2 regions of the Tepidiphilus sp. J10 genome follow, and region 1 is predicted to be linked to the other one. Evidence: riboswitches for the same ligand, from Rfam matches in the RefSeq annotation. Region 1 holds a riboswitch; the other holds the start of a gene.
The links. A riboswitch is a leader RNA that binds a small molecule or an ion and turns the genes downstream of it on or off. The one in region 1 is predicted to bind cobalamin.
Positions count from the first base shown of each region.

Region 2: it holds a riboswitch for cobalamin, as region 1 does, so the genes downstream of both, EPD81_RS09695 (TonB-dependent receptor domain-containing protein) here and EPD81_RS03800 (energy-coupling factor ABC transporter permease) in region 1, are expected to answer to the same signal.

Region 1 covers NZ_SBHP01000001.1:769,498-773,911, reverse strand. The annotation lists gene EPD81_RS03810 (sirohydrochlorin chelatase) at 1-708, opposite strand, end outside; gene cobM (precorrin-4 C(11)-methyltransferase) at 705-1,499, opposite strand; gene EPD81_RS03800 (energy-coupling factor ABC transporter permease) at 1,499-2,179, opposite strand; cobalamin riboswitch at 2,302-2,516, opposite strand; gene EPD81_RS03795 (AtaL-like protein) at 3,340-3,798, shown strand; partial or broken gene EPD81_RS03790 (recombination-associated protein RdgC) at 3,711-4,414, shown strand, end outside.
Region 2 covers NZ_SBHP01000009.1:7,095-11,508, reverse strand. The annotation lists gene panC (pantoate--beta-alanine ligase) at 1-481, shown strand, start outside; gene EPD81_RS09695 (TonB-dependent receptor domain-containing protein) at 492-2,324, opposite strand; cobalamin riboswitch at 2,390-2,602, opposite strand; gene pepN (aminopeptidase N) at 2,609-4,414, opposite strand, start outside.

The DNA of each region.
Region 1 (4,414 bases):
GCGCTCGTCGAAACCGAAATGACGCGCCAGCGCGAACGCCACCGTAGGATATTGCCGCCGCAGGCGCTCCACCTGCGCCCCGATGCGCTCGATCAGCACTCCGGTGAAGAGATACACGGGAACGATGGCGATCTGCATCATGCCGAGTTTCACCTGCCGCGCCACCACCGTCTCCAGACGCGGCCAGGTGATGCCGGTAAAGGCGAGATCGACCAGCTCGTGGTCATTGGCCTCGAACACCCAGCGCGCCATTTTCGCGAGTTCGGCGTTCCCTCCCGGATCCGACGAACCGCGTCCGAGCAAAATCACGCCCGTGGTAGCCGGATCGGGCACGTCCAGTTCCCGCAATGCCTCCTGCAGCCTCTGCTGGATGAGCGGGAAAAGCTCCGCTCCCATGCCCATGTGCCTGCGCGCCACGAAGTGCACCTGCGGGTGGCGCGCCCGCGCCCGCTCGATCGCCTCAGGCAGTTCCATCTTCACGTGCCCGGCCGCGTTGAGGATGAGCGGTACCACCACCACCTCGCGCGCGCCTGCCGCCGCCCGATCGAGCCCTTCGTCGAGCAGGATTTCGGCATGCTCGATGAAACACAGTTCGATGCGCCATTGTGGCCGCATCTGCCGCCAGCGCGCCACGAATTCCGCGGTCTCGACGTTTCCCGCCGCCTCGCGCGACCCGTGCGCCACCACCAGCACCGTGCGTTCGTTCATGTGTCGCATTCCTTCGTCTTTGCTTTGCGCCAGCGATGCGTAAAGGAAGGGTCGTAGAGCTTGCTGCGTGCCAAATCCGGCCACGACGCCGCCCCCAGCGTGGGGCCGACCACGATCATCGCCTGACTCACGATCCCCGCCTCGCGGCACGCCCGGCGCAATTCCCCCAGCGTGGTGCGCACGATGCGCTCCTCGTCCGCCCAGCTTGCCTTGTGCACCACCAGCACCGGCGATTCTTCCGCCCAACCGGCCGCGCGCAAACCCCGCTCGACCTCGGCGAGCCGCGTGATCGAGAGAAAGAGACAGATCGTGCTGCGGTGCGCCGCGAGGGACTCGAGCTCCTCACCCGGCGGCATGGGCGTACGCCCGGCCACCCGGGTGAGGATCACCGTCTGCGTCACTTCGGGCAAGGTCATCGATTCGCCCGCGGCCGCCATCGCCGCCATCGCCGAAGACACTCCCGGTACCACCTTCCAGGAAATGCCCGCCGCCGTGAGCGGCCGGGTGAGCTCGATGAGCGCCCCATAGAGCGTGGGGTCGCCCGTCTGCAGGCGCACCACCGTCTCGTGCGCCTTCGCCGCGGCCACCAGCCACTCGGTCATCTCCTCGAGCGTCATGTCTTTCGAATCGCAGATGAGGCAACCCGGCGGCGCGTAACGCGTCACGGCGGCATCCACCAACGACCCGGCGAAGAGCACGGCACCGGCACACTCGAGCAGCTTCTTGCCCTTGACGGTGAGGAGCTCCGGATCGCCGGGGCCGGCGCCGACGAACCATACCGTCCCCGGCATCAGGCCCGACCCATGAAGAGCCGCCGCTGCAACAGCAGGGATTCCCTCCCGCGATGCCAAGCCTTGGCCGCCGCGAGCACCGCCAGGTCGATGAGCGGCTCGACGAGCACCACCGCAAGGTAGGCCGCGCCGAACGAAGCCACCTGCGCGAGGTTTTCCGCGCCGACCCCCTGACCGTAGAGCGCCCAAAAAGCCACCCACGACACCACGCCCCCCTGGTAGGCGAGCGACAGGCGCAGCACGTCGCGATAACGCAGATCGACGTAAGGCGTGTGCGGCGCCACGATGCGCCGGGCCAAGAGCGCCGTGGCGAAGAGCGGTACGAGCAAAGTGGTCACGTTCATGCCGAACTGCGGCAGATCGGCGGGCGAGAAGAACATCCCTTGGGCGAGGAGCCCGCCGGCGAGCCCCAGAGCCGCTGCCGCAGGGCCGAAGAGCAGCAGCAGGGTGGACCCCAGGATGAGGTGGACCTCGGACACGCCCACCGGTCGATGGGGAAAGACCTCGAAGAAACAGAACACGAGGAAGGACGCCACGAGGGTGCGCAACGCGAGCGCCGCCACCCCGTCCTTTCTCACCACCTTGGCCGAGAGCAAGAGCGCCGCCCCCAGACTCGCGGCCGCGGTGGCATGACCCAACAAGAGTTTGGCGCCCGTGACGACGCCTGGTTCGATATGCATGACCCGTCTCCTTTGCGAAGGCTTCGCCAAGACGAGCCGCACGAGGAGAAAGGGCCTGCGGTGAGGGGAAGATAAAAGGAAACCGCCCCGGACCGTCAGCCAAACCCACACCCCGGGGCTCGCACCAACTACGCACTTCGGGCCGGTCTTCTGGCTCGCCGTCGTCCGGTCCGCGCGCCTTCCCATGCCGTTGAAGGCACAGTGGCCGATGCGCTTCCCGTCAGGCTCACAGCAGCGGGGGCTGCGCCGGAATGGCGGGGCGATGCCCGCTTCACCGGCTTCCCGTTTCACCCACTCGCAAGACGTCGGAGCGGGCACCCGAAGCAAAGGCAAGATACACCGCCGCCGCGTACGATGTCAACGCCATGGACTCCAGCCCTCCTTCCTGTGGATCGTGAAGAAACAAGCGCAAGTCCTTGAACGGATTTGTCTCATCCTGGGATTTTCACAAAATTATCCACAAGCCTGTCCCAATTCTGAGGCGAGTTTGTCTGCCATCTCCCGCCAGCCCGCCGACGGTGCACGGATACAAGGATTCTCCGGTAATCGTTTGTGGATCAATGGAAAATTTCCCCATCGGGTGAATTTCCTCCCCAAACCGCCCACTGCTCACTCCAGGGTTTTCCCAAAGTTTTCCCGCCGGGGAAACGTGCAGATGCCTTGGACGGTAAGAAGTTATCCACAGATTTGGAGGAAACATTGTTTACATGGTTTTTTGTTTACTTGATTTGGTTGTTAACCCCATTCTGTTTGGCCAAATCAACCATGAAGAAAGAAAGGTTTTTACTTCCTGCCAAAAACCATTTTTAAATTGATGTTTTTTTGTGACCGATACGCCACAGTGGACAAGGCGAAGGGAAACCGTGGGAAAGTTTGGGGAAAACTCCCCGTTTTTTCTGGATCCCGGAAAGCATTCGTCTACACCACACCGCTTGCAAACCCTTCGTTCCCCTCGTTCACCATCAAGAAAAATCCAACGAAATCATGGTTTTTACTAAGTTTTCCACAGAACCCCGTCGAGCATAGTAAACACTAGAAGTTTTTATAAAAGATCTGTGTACAACTACCGATCACGGCGTCCTCGCCCTGCCGTTTGCTGCCCCTTGCTCTCGTCGCCCCTTGCCCCTAGACTTCCCTGCAACCTCCAAGGGGACATCGTTATGCACTTCGAACACCGCCTTTTCTTTCCTCCGGAAGAAGCACTCGATGCCACCGCAGTCTGGCAAGGATTGGCGGCTCGCATCGAGCATCCGCAGGAATTCGTCCTGGGGATGACCGGCTGCGACATCCTGGAGCGAGGCCCGGCGCACGTGCTGCGCCGGCTGCACTTCGGCCCCGACAGCTACCGTGATCGCGTCGAGTGGGAAGAGGGAAAACGGCTGCGTTTCATCGTCGAACCCCAGGGAGGCCGGCCCGGCGGAACTCTGGAGATCTCGCTCGTCATCGAAGGCGAACGCCTGGGGCTGGATTTCCGCTACGACACCACCCTGGACGAGGCACTGCTCGCGCCCGATGGACGACCCGTGGCCGAATGGCTCGCCAAGGCCTACGCCGCGGCCGATGCCGACACCATGGCGCGCATCGTCGCGATCGCACGGAAGAAACGAGGGAAAGCATGATCGAATTCAAGAACCTGCGACTATACCGATGGGATGGAAAGGAAGGGCGAACCTACTGGAACGAGCTCTTCCTTCGTCGCCCCTTTCTGCCGGTGGGGCCGCAGAACGAAACGAGCGAGGGCTGGGCGCCGCCCTTCGGCGATGACGAGGCCATTGCGGACGTAGGAGGACACTGGCTGGCGCATTGGGTGCGCGAGGAGCGTCTCCTGCCGGCGAGCGTGGTCAAGGCCGAGGCCGAACAGCGCGCCGAGGCGATCGCCGACGAACGAGGCTACCCCCTGTCGCGCAAGGAACTGCGCGAGCTGCGTGAAGCCATTCGCGCCGAGTGGCTACCGCGCGCCTTCACCCGGCGTCGGCGCGTGCCGGTGTGGATCGACCCGCGCGAAGGGTGGTTCGCCGTCGATGCCGGCAGCCTTGCGCTCGCCGAACGGGTGATCGACACGCTGCGCGCCACCGCCGAGCGTTTTCCCTTGAAGCCCTGGCGCACCCGGCTCTCGCCCGCTTCGGCGATGGCCGACTGGCTGCTCGCGGCAGAAGCCCCCGGCCCCTTCTCGCTCGAAGACGAGGTCCAGCTCGAGGCGCAGGACGACAGCCGCGCCCTCGTGCGCTATGCCCG
Region 2 (4,414 bases), on a different contig from region 1:
CGTGCGCCCCGGGCATTTCCGCGGTGTAGCCACCGTGGTCACCAAGCTCTTCGGCATCGTGCAGCCCGAAGTCGCCCTCTTCGGCAAGAAGGATTACCAGCAGCTCATGGTGCTGCGCAACCTGGTGCGCCAGCTCGCCCTGCCGGTGACGATCGTCGCGGGCGAGACGGTACGCGCCCCTGATGGTCTTGCACTCTCCTCACGCAACACCTATCTTTCAGAAGCCGAACGTGCCGAGGCGCCGCGCCTCTATCGCGTCCTCACTCGCATCGCCCACGCGGTGCGCGCCGGAGCCGCCGACCATGCCCGGCTGGAAAAGGAAGCAATGGCCGAGCTCACTGCCCACGGTTGGCAGCCGGACTACGTCACGGTGCGCCGCCGCGTCGACTTGCAGCCCCCCGCGCCCGGCGAACGGGAACTCGTCGTGCTGGGCGCCGCGCGCCTGGGCAGCACGCGGCTCATCGACAACCTCGAGATCTGAATCGCGCGCTTCAGCGCGGCGTATAGCGCAACCCCACGAAGGCGCTCAAGCCGGGCGTATTGTAGCCTCGCACGCTTTCGTAATTCTTGTCGAAGAGGTTGTCGATGCGCGCCTCCAGCTTCAAGTCCGGCGCGAAACGATGGCTCGCCACGAGGTTGAAGAGGCTGTAGGCGCCGAGCTCACCCCCTCCTGCGTGAGGGGATTCGAGCCGACGCCCCACCCCTTGCCATTCCACCCCGAAATCAAAGGCTCCCACCGTACGCCACAATGCCGCCGTGGCACTGTGGCGAGCACGCCGCGTCAAGCGGGTATCGTTGACTTCGTCCACGGCCAGCAGCCAGTCGTAGCTCGTGCGCCACTGCCAGCCCGCCGTCGCCCCTTCATAGGCGAGCGTGGCACCTTCGAAGCGCGCTTTGCCAACGTTGACGTAGCGTCCGCTCCACGAGCCCGTGGCTACCCAGTCGATCAGATTTCTCACCTCATTACGAAAATACGTGAGGCTGGCAGAATGTCCTCCTCGTTCCCACGCGAGTGCGACTTCGCGGTTACGAGCCTTTTCCGGCTGCAAGCTGGCATTGCCCGAATAGACGTCGAAGAGTTCATAGAGCGATGGCGCTTTGAAGGCTGTCCCTAGGCTCGCGTGCGCACGCCATTCATGGGTGATCTGATAGCCGTACGCCACGGCATAGGAGTTCTCGCCCCCAAAAGTCGAATGCTCGTCGCGCCGCCCGCTCAGATGCCAGCGGTGCGGACCGTGGTTGCCGTTCCACCCGGCCACGGCCGAGTTGATGGCGATCGATTCATCACTGGGCATTCCGCCCAAGAGGGGCGCTTTTTGCTCGAAGCGCTCGAGCGCGAGCATGGCCCGCCCCAGAGGCAGGCGAACATCGTTCTGCCAGACGTATTGATCGTTCTCGGTTCGCATCCGGCTGGACCAAGAGGAAACGTATTTACGCCAATCCAGGGAGTGGCCAATGCGTAGCGTACTCGTCCAATGTTCATTAAATGCGTTTCGCGTATAGACCTGCCACTGTTGCGTGCGAAAATCTTCGTACGCATCGATTTCACTGGTGGGCGGACTCTCGTCATAATGTACCCGCCCGTCGTTTTGCCGCAGCACGAAGCCCATCTCGTGGCCGGCGAGCGGCGTGAGCACGAGCGAGGCGGTGCCGCCGCGGTTGCGGTAGGCGTCGTCGTCGGCGTCGCGCCCGGAAGCGTTTTTCATGGCGGAGAAGCCGCCGCTATGGCTTTGCTGGAAATCCGCCCGCAAGCGGACGAGTTCGTTGCCTGCGGACAGACCGACGCTGCCCTGCGCCGTGTCGTACGAACCGTAACCGGCAAACGCCTCGGCCGACAGGCCTGGGGCACCGCGTCGGGTGAAGATTTGGATCACGCCGCCGATGGCATCCGCCCCATACATCGTCGCGGCGGGCCCGCGCAGGATCTCGATGCGCTCGACGTCGGCCAGCGAGAGGAAACGCAATGCAGAGCCGTTGGAATCGGTCGAATTGATCGGGATGCCATCGACCAGCACCTTGGTCTGATTGGGACGAGCCCCACGGACGTATACGCTGGCGGCATTGCCCGGCCCCCCGTTGCGCGTCATCTGGATGCCGGGTTGACGCGCGAGCAGATCGATGATGGTCTCGCTTCCCGCGCGCTCGATCTCCTCGCGCTCGATCACCGTGACGTCGGCGAGGATCTCGGAGACCCGCGTCTGCTGACGCGTGGCCGTCACGACGACCGGCTCCAGCGCTTCCTGCGCCCCGACCTCGAAAGAAAAAGACGACAAAAGCAGGCTCGGCGGCAGCGCGGCCACCAAAGATTTGACGAAGCGATTCACATGATTCCCCTCGGCCGGCCACCCCGCCGGCCCAAATGGAAAGCCCACCGCAGGCGAGCACCTCGCCCGCGCCCTGCGTTCCTGGCCGGTCTCCGGGCTTGCGAGATTTGACGCGCCGCCTTCCCAGGCCTGAAACCCAGTGGCGTTTCGGCGCGCCCGCACTCGCCTACCGTTGCGGGGGCAGCAGCGGCTTTGCCGGAAGCACTCCGGCGCACCGCTTTCCCGTTTCACCGCGCCGGGAGAACCCCGGCCGCGGCACCAGAAACGTGAGGGACGATTCTACCTCAAGGCGCCCCGACCGCCTCGTCGGCCATGCGCTCGAGGATCTCGCGCACTTCGGCCGAACGAACCTGGCGGCGGGTCGCCTCCAGCACGGGCGCGAAGGAATCGCGATACGGTTCGGCCCAACGCCGCCAGCGCTCGAGCGCACGGGCAAGGCGCGATCCCACGATGGGGTTGGTCGCATCGAGCCGCAGCACCGCTTCCTGCCAGAAGGCCCAGGCCGGATCGCCGGCCGCGCAGGCTTCGGCGAGGTTGTTGGCGAAGAAGTTGAGCACCAGGGCGTAGACCTTGTTGGGGTTGGTCCAGCGAAACGCCCGATGATCCGCCAACCGCCGCACGCGCTCGAGCGTCCTTCCCGGCGCACCATGCCATGACCAGCGCATCGCCTGGCGGGCGAACCACTTGTCGAGCACCAGATCGTCTTCGGCATAACGCGACTCGAAGGCGGAGAGCAGCGCCTCGCCCACGGCCTCGTCCGGGTGCGTGAGCGCGGCATCGAGTGCCGCCAGCCGCTCGGTGAGATTGTCCGCGGCGGCAAACGCGCGCGAGCAGCGTTCGTCCTCACCCAGCAGCGCCTCCATGCGCCAGGCAAACGCGGCGAGCGCACGCCGGCCGGCTTCCAGCGGATCGTAGCGGTAGGGACGAGCGGCTCCGGAATCCCGCCAGCGGGGCCACAGCTCGGCTCCAGCCCGGGCGAGCGCGTGCGAGGCGCGCACGAGGGCGGCACGCAGGCGCACCGGGTCGGCCGGCGTCATCGCCTCCAGCAACCAGCGCTCGCTGGGAAGCGCCGCGGCCTTGACGCGGAACATCGCATCGAGCGACTCGTCGGCGAGGAGCTGCCTCCAGGACGCGACGAACCCCTCGTCCAGGGTCTCGGCTTCACCCCGCGCCAGCCGCAGCACCTGGCGCTGCGCCCAGCTCTGCGCCGCATCCCAGCGGTTGAAGGCGTCCGAATCGTAGGCCATGCGGTGGCGCAGCGCCTCGTCCGGCTCATCGAGCATCAGCCGCACCGGTGCCGAAAACCCGCGCAGCAGCGAAGGCAACGGCTTCGGCCCTGGCGGCAGACCAACGAATTCGAGCGCGAGCGTCTCCCCGGTCAGGGTGAAGAGGCGGGTCCTCGCCCCCACCGCGGTGTCGCGCGGCGCGATCGGCCGCATCCCTCCGGCTGGCGGCGCTTCGGGTGCGGGTACGGCATCGCGCTCGTCGGCGAGCACGAGCGGCAGGTCGCGGCCATCTGCGCCAAGCAAGCCCAGGCGGATGGGCAGCACCACCGGCCCTTTCTCCGGTTGTCCCGGCGTGGGCGGAGTGAATTGCCGCAGGCGCAGCGTGTAGCGCCCAGCGTCGCCGTCCCAGTCTTCCTCGACCACCAGCCGCGGCGTCCCCGCCTGCTCGTACCAGCGCAAAAACGGCGTCAGGTCGACGCCATTCGCCTCGGCCATGGCCGCGACGAAATCCTCGCAGGTCACCGCCTGGCCGTCGTGGCGCTCGAAGTAACGATCCATCCCGGCGCGAAAGCCGGCCTCCCCCAGCAAGGTGTGCAGCAGCCGGATCACTTCGGCGCCCTTTTCATACACGGTGGCGGTGTAGAAATTGTCGATGGCGCGGTAGGACTGGGGACGGATGGGATGCGCCATCGGCCCCTCGTCTTCGGGGAACTGCGCCGTGCGCAGCGTCTGCACATCCTCGATGCGTTTCACCGCCCGGGCCGACGCCGCTCGCTCGGGCCCCACGGCCTGGGCCAGCTGGTCGGCACTGAACTCCTGCTCGCGGAACACCGTGAGCCCTTCTTTCAAAGTGAGCTGGAACCA